DNA from 4 places in the Streptomyces sp. NPDC004111 genome. Region 1 is predicted to be linked to each of the others. Evidence: riboswitches for the same ligand, from Rfam matches in the RefSeq annotation. Region 1 holds a riboswitch; each other region holds the start of a gene.
The links. A riboswitch is a leader RNA that binds a small molecule or an ion and turns the genes downstream of it on or off. The one in region 1 is predicted to bind cobalamin.

Region 1 (2,190 bases):
CTCCAGGATCTCGGTGCAGAGGTTCGAGGAGTGCACGGTGTGGCCCGGCTCCGCCGTCTGGTTGGCGGTGCGGTTGGAGGCGTCCTTGAACGTCATCCAGCCGTTGCCGGTCTGCGCGAGGGTGCGCATCATGCGGCCGTACAGCTCGCGGGCCGGCATCGACTTCTTGGCGAGCCCGGCGGCCTCCGCCTCGCGGTAGGCGGCGTCGAACTCCTCGCCCCACAGGTCCACCAGCTCGGGGACGTCGGCGGGGGAGAAGAGCGACCAGGTGCCGTCCTGGTCCACCCGGCGCATGAACTCGTCCGGGATCCAGTGGGCGAGGTTCAGGTTGTGGGTGCGGCGGGCGTCCTCGCCGGTGTTGTCGCGGAGTTCCAGGAACTCCTCGATGTCGGCGTGCCAGGTCTCCAGGTAGACCGCTGCGGCGCCCTTGCGCCGGCCGCCCTGGTTCACGGCGGCGACGGAGGCGTCGAGGGTCTTGAGGAACGGCACGATGCCGTTGGAGTGGCCGTTGGTGCCGCGGATCAGGGAGCCGCGGGCGCGGATGCGGGAGTACGAGAGCCCGATGCCGCCCGCGTGCTTGGAGAGCCGCGCGACCTGGTGGTAGCGGTCGTAGATCGAGTCCAGCTCGTCCTGGGGGGAGTCGAGGAGGTAGCAGGACGACATCTGGGGGTGGCGGGTGCCGGAGTTGAAGAGCGTGGGGGAGGAGGGGAGGTAGTCCAGCCGGCTCATCAGGCGGTACAGCGAGGCGACCTCGGCGAGCGCCCGCTCGCTGTCGTCCTCGGCCAGGCCGGAGGCCACGCGCAGCATGAAGTGCTGGGGGGTCTCGATCACCTTGCGGGTGATCGGGTGGCGCAGCAGGTAGCGGCTGTAGACGGTGCGCAGGCCGAAGTACTCGAACCGGTCGTCGCCGGCCAGGTCGATCAGTGCGTCGAGCGCCTGGGCGTGCCGGGCGACGAAGTCCGCCGTGCGGTCCGCGATGAGCCCTTCGCGGTGGCCGACGGCGACGGAGCCGGAGAAGGCGGTGACGCCCTGGCCGGCCGCCTCGTCGCGGATGGTGCGGGTGAGGAGGCGGGCGGCGAGGCGGGAGTACGCCGGGTCCTCGGAGATCAGTCCGGCGGCGGACTCGGTGGCGAGCTCCCGCAGTTCGGCGGCGTCCGAGCCCGCGTGGCGGCCGCGCAGGGCGGCGGCGGCGACCCGGCCGGGGTCGGTGTCGGGCAGGTCGGCGGTCAGGTCGGTCAGGGTGCGCAGGAGGGCGGTGCCGGGGGCGTCCTGACCGTCCTGCTCCTGGCCGCGGGGCTGACTCCGCTCGGCGGTGGCCGGGTCGACTGGCGCGATGGTCACGTGGGGGCTCTCCCTCGCTCGGCGCCGTGCCTGCGGGGGGAACGAGGGCGCGCGGGCGCACGGCTGCCCGGCAGGGGGCGCACGTCGCCTGGCGTCCACTGGCCCTACCGCGAGGCCCGGACGTATCGGTGTCCGGATCGGTCGAACCGGACGCGCTGTCGGCAGGTCCTCGGACTTTGGCGGTACGCAAAAGCGCACAGGGCATACCGTTGCGGGACAGTTCCGGATTCGCACCGGATTCCCCTGCGGCGACAGCGAGGACGAGCATACATGTGGGGGGTGGTTCGTGGCGCACCCACCACATGTTGTGTCGCGTGCCGCGGCCGTGAGCCGCCGGAGAGGCTCTAGAGAGCCTTCTCGTATGTGAAGAGGCCCAGTCCCGGCACCGGTTCCCAGTCCCTGCCGGGGGTCCGTACGAAGCCCAGGCGCTCGTAGATCCGGTGCGCGCCGCGCATCGCCGGCTGGGTCGACATCACCAGCCGTACGACCCCTTCCTCGGCCCTCGCGCGGGCGATGCAGGCCCGTACGAGGCTCTCGCCGGCCCCGCGTCCGCGGCCCGCGTGGGCGACCGCGAGCATCCGGAACTCGGCCTCGCCGGGGACGGCGATGTCCTGGAGGGGGCTGCCCTGGGGGGCGTAGGTGACGGTGCCCAGGAGGGTGCCGTCGGCGTCGACGGCGACCAGCAGCTCGGCCTGTGCGGCCCTGGAGGCGGCGTCGCGCAGTACGCCGAGGTACGGGTCCTGCGCGCCCCCGGAGAGGAGGCCGTCGTCGAGGTAGGCGCGGGCGGTGATGTCGCCCACTTCGGAGTGTTCGGCGGGTTCGGCGGGGCGGATGTGAATGTCCATGCCG
Region 2 (2,190 bases), on a different contig from region 1:
CGCGGCGGGTGAAGTCGCGGGCGGTGTCGCCGTCCCGGGTGAAGATCGCGACGCCGTTCCCGTACGGGTGCTCGCTGGGCAGCCGCAGGGCCTCCTCGTAGTTCCGGGCGCGTACGACGCAGAGCACGGGTCCGAAGATCTCCTCGCGGTAGATCCGCATCTTCGGGGAGACCCGGTCGAAGAGGGAGGCTCCGGCGAAGAAGCCGTTCTCGTGGCCGGGAAGGGTGAAGTCCCTTCCGTCGACGACGAGTTCGGCGCCCTCCACGACGCCGATGTCGACGTAGCGGCGCACCCGCTCCTGGGCGTCCCTGCTGACGAGGGGGCCGAAGTCGGCCTCCGGGTCGTCGGAGCGGCCGATCCGCAGGGCCTGGACGCGCTCCTTGAGCGCGGCGACCAGCCGGTCGGCGGTCTCCGCGCCGACCGGTACGGCCACCGAGATCGCCATGCAGCGCTCCCCCGCCGAGCCGTACCCGGCGCCGACGAGGGCGTCGACGGCCTGGTCGAGGTCGGCGTCCGGCATCACGACCATGTGGTTCTTGGCGCCGCCGAAGCACTGGGCGCGCTTGCCGCGGGCGGCGGCGGTGGCGTAGAGGTGGGCGGCGACCGGGGTGGAGCCGACGAAGCCGAGGGCCGCGACGCGGGGGTCCTCCAGGAGGGTGTCGACGGCTTCCTTGCCGCCGTTGACGACATTGAGGACGCCGGGCGGCAGGCCGGCCTCCAGGAAGAGTTCGGCGAGCCGCAGCGGGACCGAGGGGGCGCGCTCGGACGGCTTGAGGACGAAGGCGTTTCCGCAGGCGAGGGCGGGGGCGGCCTGCCAGAGCGGGATCATCGCGGGGAAGTTGAAGGGGGTGACTCCGGCGATGACGCCGAGCGGGGAGCGCAGCGAGTGGACGTCGATGCCGGTGCCCGCGTTGTCGGTGAACTCGCCCTTGATCAGGTGCGGGATCCCGGCGGCGAACTCGACGACCTCCAGGCCGCGTTGGAGGTCTCCGTGGGCGTCGGCGACGGTCTTGCCGTGCTCGGACGACAGCAGGGCGGCGAGCGTGTCGCGTTCCTCGTCGACGAGTTGGAGGAAGCGGAGCAGGACGCGGGCGCGCCGCTGCGGGTTCCAGTCGGCCCATTCGCGCTGGGCGTCGGCGGCGTCGGTGACGGCCGCCTCGGTGTCGGCGCGGCCCGCGAGGGGTACGCGGGCCTGCACCGTGCCGGTGTTGGGGTCGTAGACGTCGCCGAAGAGGCCGGAGGTGCCGGCGGTGTGCTTGCCGCCGGTGAAGTGGCCGAGTTCACGGACCATGGGGTGCCTGCTCTCGTCAGGTGGGATCCGGGGAGGGCACGGCGGACCGCCGACGGGGCGCACGGGTGGGTGCGGGGCCGGCGGGCGTCGTGGGACAGCGGACGGGGGCGCCCGTACGGGGGACCGGGCGCGCGAGGGCCGTGCGGCCGGACGCCGGGTACGGGTGCCGCAGTCCTACGAGTGCGGGGTGAGTGGCGCGCGCTCCGCCGGACCACCGGGGCCGTGGGTACAAACCGGTGCCATGCGTGTCTGCTCCATCCTCGTGGAAAACACGGAACGTTCCGCGGCCGGTATCCTGACTCCCGGATCTCCGTGTGCCGCCCGCCTTCCCGACCGCCCCTGGCGGGGCCCGGTCAGTGGCGAGTGGTGACAGCACACTCCCCGGTCACAGTGGCGGGACCGTGCCGGATTCACACCGGCTTCCCTGCACCGCGGACCTTGTGCCACGAACATATAGTTGGACGTCCTAGTAAGTCCACCCCCTCCCCGGGGACTCCCCCGCCCGGCCCGCCGCACTCGCGCGCGCGGATCAACTGCCCTCCTGTACACAGGTGTTGGCCGTCCGGATCGCCGCAGGTGTCCCATGTCACCGTCCGGCATCCGAGCCGTGGTGCCCAAAAGCCGCTCCGGCGCCTACTGTGTGCGGTGCAGCTGGTTCGCCCTGTCCGCCAGGCAGGCGCGTCGCAAGAGGGAACCCGGTGGGAATCCGGGACTGCCCCGCAGCGGTGAGCGGGAACGACCGCCGTCATACGCACTGGGTCCGGCCAGGACCTGGGAAGCGACGGCCAGTAGGAATCCGCCGGAGTTCCGGTGGGTGTGCCCGCGAGTCCGAAGACCTGCCCGTTGCCCGCACGCGACCGATCGCGTGCGGATGTCCCGGTGACCTCGTGGGCGGGTCG
Region 3 (2,190 bases), on a different contig from region 1:
GGTGTACGGGAAGAGGCCCTGGTCGATCAGGTCCTGGACCGTCACCCGCTTGATCTCCAGGCTCTGCACGGCGAGTTCGAGGAGCCGGTCGAGCGCCGCGAACAGGCCCGCCTCGTCGCCCGGATGCAGATGTCCCAGCCGGGCGCAGTTGACGGTGACCACGCCGAGCGAGCCGGTCTGCTCGGCACTGCCGAACAGGCCGTTCCCCCGCTTCAGCAGTTCGGTGAGGTCGAGCTGGAGCCGGCAGCACATCGAGCGGACCATGCCGGGCTCAAGACCGGAGTTGAGGAAGTTCTGGAAGTACGGCAGTCCGTACTTCGCGGTCATCGCGAACAGCCGCGTGGCGTTCTCGCTCTCCCAGGGGAAGTCCCGGGTGATGTTGTACGTGGGGATCGGGAAGGTGAAGACCCGGCCCGCCGCGTCACCGGCCGTCATCACCTCGATGTACGCCCGGTTGATCAGATCCATCTCGGCCTGGAGCTCCCCGTACCGGAAGTCCAGCTCGACGCCGCCGATCACCGGCACCTGGTCGCGCAGGTCGGCGGGGCAGGTCCAGTCGAAGGTGAGGTTGGTGAACGGCGTCTGGGTGCCCCAGCGCGAGGGCACGTTGAGGTTGTGCACCAGCTCCTGCACGCACTGGTGCACCTGCGCGTACGACATGGAGTCCTGGCGCACGAACGGCGCCATGTACGTGTCGAAGGAGCTGAACGCCTGGGCGCCGGCCCATTCGTTCTGCAGGGTGCCCAGGAAGTTGACGATCTGTCCCACGGCGGAGGAGAAGTGCCGCGGCGGCGCGGAGTCGATCTGCCCCGCGACCCCGTTGAACCCCTCGGTCAGCAGGGTGCGCAGCGACCAGCCCGCGCAGTAGCCGGACAGCATGTCCAGGTCGTGGATGTGCAGGTCGCCCTCGCGGTGGGCACGGCCGACGGCCTCGGGATACACCTGGTCCAGCCAGTAGTTGGCGACCACCTTGCCCGCGGTGTTCAGGATGAGTCCGCCGAGCGAGTAGCCCTGGTTCGCGTTGGCGTTGACCCGCCAGTCGCTGCGGTCCAGGTACTCGGTCACCGAGTCCACGGCGTCGATCTGCGTCACGTCGGCCCTCCCACGAGGCGTCCGGGGTGTGTGCCTGCGGTCGCGCGGGATGCGCGGCCGGGGCCGGCAGGTATCGGACTCGGGCCCGTCCGCGGGCCCACACCGTTGCGGGGCAGCTCCGGATTCGCACCGGATTCCCTGTTTCCTCGGCCGCGCACACGAGGGGTGCGCCGACGCCGAACCGACCTTTAGGACACTACATCTTGTGCTGGTCCGACACGCCCGGTACGACATGTGGGGGTTCGTTGGGCCCGGAAGGTGAGGACCTTCGTCCCGGGCGAGGGGGGGGCAGGCCGTGCCCGGTCAGGTGCGGTCGGTCTCCTGCGCCCAGCGCCGGCTCCACGCGTCCAGCGGCGCCCGAGCAGGTCGAGCGCGGCCATGACCGGGCGGCCCGACTCCGAGCCCCGTACCGGTGTACCGGGGCGGGGCGGGCCGGCCGCCGTCCCGCCGTCGCCCCGCCCCGGTGCCCGGGGATCCGGCCGTCCCGTAAACCCGGTGGCCGTCGCGTGCCGTCTCGTTAGGCTGCCCGGATGTCCGAGATGGAGAAGTACTCCCGCCGTGCCGCCCGCGTTCTGCTCTTCGACGCCGCCGACCGTCTGCTGCTGCTGAAGTTCCGTGTCGACCCGGACGTGCCCGCCGGCGGCCACGGCTGGTGCGCGCCCGGGGGAGGGCTGGAGGACGGCGAGAGCGAGGCCGAGGCGGCGGCCCGGGAACTGCGCGAGGAGATCGGCCTCGCGGTGACCCCGGAGGCGGTCGGGCCGAAGGTCGCCCTGACCGCCGGGTACGCCGACCTCGGCTGGGCGGAGGGGATGTTCCAGGACAACTTCTTCCACCTCAGGGTGACGGGCCACCAGGTGGATGTCAGCGGCCAGGGGGCCGAGGAACTGCGATACCACGCCGGGCACCGCTGGTGGACGCTCGACGAACTGGCCGCCAGCACCGAGCGGATCCACCCTCTCGGCCTGTCCGGCCTGGCGCGCGATCTGGTCGCGGGCCGGATACCGGCCGAGCCGGTGCGACTGCCCTGGCACCACTGAGGCCGCCCGCCGCACCCGCCGCATCCGGCTCGTGGAAAGGGGCGAGCCCGGCATCAGGGTG
Region 4 (2,190 bases), on a different contig from region 1:
ACGGCGGCGGTGCCCGCCGCCGCGAAGGCGCTGAACGCCCACTCGTGGGAGAGCCCGGAGCCGGCGTACGAACCGTCCGCGCCCTGAAGCGACTTGAGGTAGCCGACGCCGTTGGCCTTGGAGGTGGCGATCTGCGCGGGTGTCGCGGTCGCGGCGGCCGGCAGCACGGTGAGGGCGAACGCGCCGAGGGCGGCGACGGGCACGACGAGGGCCGCCCTACGGGATCGACGCGCGGGCGAGGAGGGCGTGTTCGGTCTGCCGGACGTGCTGGCGGACATGGCGGTACGAGAACGGGACATGACTGCTCCTGAGGTGGAGGACGCCGGGCATGCACGTCCCCGCCGCGGCACCCGTCGGGGCCCTCGGGAATGTCCTGACCGCCGTCCGTTCGCGAGGTACAGCTGTACGTGATGTGGCCTGCCACCTGGGCATTCGGGCTCGGAACGGCTGCTTCCGTTCCACACCGCTGCGCGTCAGCCCCGGATTCGCACCGGGTTCCCCCACGTGGCGGAGCAGGACGTTACACGAACTCCGCAACTTCCAGGGAACCTTGACGTGCCCACGCGGCCCGTGCTTCACTCCGGCTGCTATTCGCTCAGGAGAGCGGGGGAAGCCGGTCGAATCCCGGCGCTGACCCGCAACCGTGGACCCACCGTGCCGCAGGCATGCCGTGGGTGAGCCGGAATGCCCGCCCCTGGGTCATGAACGAGACGCCGTCGCGGACTACGGCGTGGTTCGACTGGTCCTTCCTGGGCGTTCCTCGCCTCCCGGACCTCTTTCGCCACGCATGTGCCCGCTCGGCCGACACGAGGGGCCGCAGTGGGGACCGCAGCAGAGCCAGGACGCCGATTCACGTACCGCCGTGGCCGGTTGGCGCGCACGCCCGGGTCAGGGCCGGTGCCGCGCGGCCCGTTCCTGTCCGCCTTCGCATCGACGCTCCTGGCGGCCGTCCTCGTGCTGGTCGGCGGCGCCGTGTACGTCACCGGCACGTCCTCGGCCGCTTCCGCCGACCCGGTCGAGAAGTGCACGGCGACCACCGGCGCGATCGTCGTGGTGGACTTCCGCCCCTGGAAGGGGAAGGTCGTCCGCGGCTGCGGCGTCGACTCGGCCACCGGGTACGACCTGTTGCACGCTGCCGGGTTCAGCACCGTCGGCACCAAGAAGGACGGCCCCGCCTTCATCTGCCGCCTCGGTCACGCGGAGAACGAGTCCGGCACCCAGTTCCCGACCCCGCGGGACGAGCCGTGCGAGGTCACCCCGCAGGCCACCGCGTACTGGTCGTACTGGCACGCCTCGCAGGGCGAGAAGACCTGGAAGTACAGCCAGTACGGGGCCATGGCCCGCACGCCTCGGCCTGGCGACGTCGACGCGTGGGTGTTCGGCGGCACCGACATCGGGGGGACGACGGGGCAGCCCTCGTTCACTCCGGACGAGGTCCGCGCCAAGGGCGGCGGTACGGTGCCGCCGGACCCCGCGGACCCGCCCGCGCCCACCGTTCCGCCGGGCCGGGTCGCCGTGGAGCCGGCCGTGAAGTGGCTCAAGGGCAGGCTCACCGACGGCGAGCGCGTCGTGGAGGAGGGCGCCGAGGAGCCGAACACCGGGTTCACCACGGAGGTCGCCCTGGCGCTGGCCTCCGCACAGCCCAAGGACACCGACCTGGACAAGGTCGTCGCGTTCCTGGCGAGGAACACCGACGCCTACGCCTACCCGGCGGGCACCGGCCGTGCTCCCGACACCAACGCCGCCGCCCGGCTGGCCCTGCTGGCAGTGAGCACCGGGCGCGACCCACGCGCCTTCGCGGACCACGACCTGGCCGGCGACCTGGTGAAGCACCTGTGCACGGCGGGCCCCGACTCCGGTACCCCCACGCCCGGCTGCACCGCCAAGGGCGACTTCCCGAACGCCGGGTACACCGACGGGCAGGCCCTCGGCCTTCTCGCCGTGAAGCGGGCCGGTATCGCCCCGCCCACCGACGCGGTCAAGCGGATCCTGGACATGCAGTGCGAGAGCGGCGGGTTCACCAGCATCCTGATCCGCCCCGGCCAGAACTGCGAACCCGAGCCGTGGACCACCGGCCAGGTGCTGCCGGCGCTCCGGGCGGTCGGCGGCCAGGACGGCGCCGTGGCGAAGGCCCGCTCGTACCTGAAGCGGACCCAGCTCAAGGAGGGCGGCTTCCCGGCCGCCACCGGC

Region 2: another riboswitch for cobalamin. It lies ahead of ACFYVL_RS20370 (CoA-acylating methylmalonate-semialdehyde dehydrogenase); the one in region 1 lies ahead of ACFYVL_RS25930 (ribonucleoside-diphosphate reductase subunit alpha).
Region 3: another riboswitch for cobalamin. It lies ahead of ACFYVL_RS03430 (ribonucleoside triphosphate reductase); the one in region 1 lies ahead of ACFYVL_RS25930 (ribonucleoside-diphosphate reductase subunit alpha).
Region 4: another riboswitch for cobalamin. It lies ahead of ACFYVL_RS07750 (prenyltransferase/squalene oxidase repeat-containing protein); the one in region 1 lies ahead of ACFYVL_RS25930 (ribonucleoside-diphosphate reductase subunit alpha).

Annotation. Positions count from the first base shown of each region.
Region 1 covers NZ_JBIAMU010000014.1:2,221-4,410, forward strand. Annotated here, with positions in the region: gene ACFYVL_RS25930 (ribonucleoside-diphosphate reductase subunit alpha) at 1-1,341, opposite strand, end outside; cobalamin riboswitch at 1,484-1,626, opposite strand; gene ACFYVL_RS25935 (GNAT family N-acetyltransferase) at 1,686-2,186, opposite strand.
Region 2 covers NZ_JBIAMU010000010.1:36,854-39,043, reverse strand. Annotated here, with positions in the region: gene ACFYVL_RS20370 (CoA-acylating methylmalonate-semialdehyde dehydrogenase) at 1-1,291, opposite strand, end outside; cobalamin riboswitch at 1,559-1,754, opposite strand; cobalamin riboswitch at 1,927-2,150, shown strand.
Region 3 covers NZ_JBIAMU010000001.1:767,587-769,776, forward strand. Annotated here, with positions in the region: gene ACFYVL_RS03430 (ribonucleoside triphosphate reductase) at 1-1,143, opposite strand, end outside; cobalamin riboswitch at 1,140-1,293, opposite strand; gene ACFYVL_RS03435 (NUDIX domain-containing protein) at 1,623-2,129, shown strand.
Region 4 covers NZ_JBIAMU010000003.1:160,080-162,269, forward strand. Annotated here, with positions in the region: gene ACFYVL_RS07745 (hypothetical protein) at 1-278, opposite strand, end outside; cobalamin riboswitch at 427-501, opposite strand; cobalamin riboswitch at 565-711, shown strand; gene ACFYVL_RS07750 (prenyltransferase/squalene oxidase repeat-containing protein) at 898-2,190, shown strand, end outside.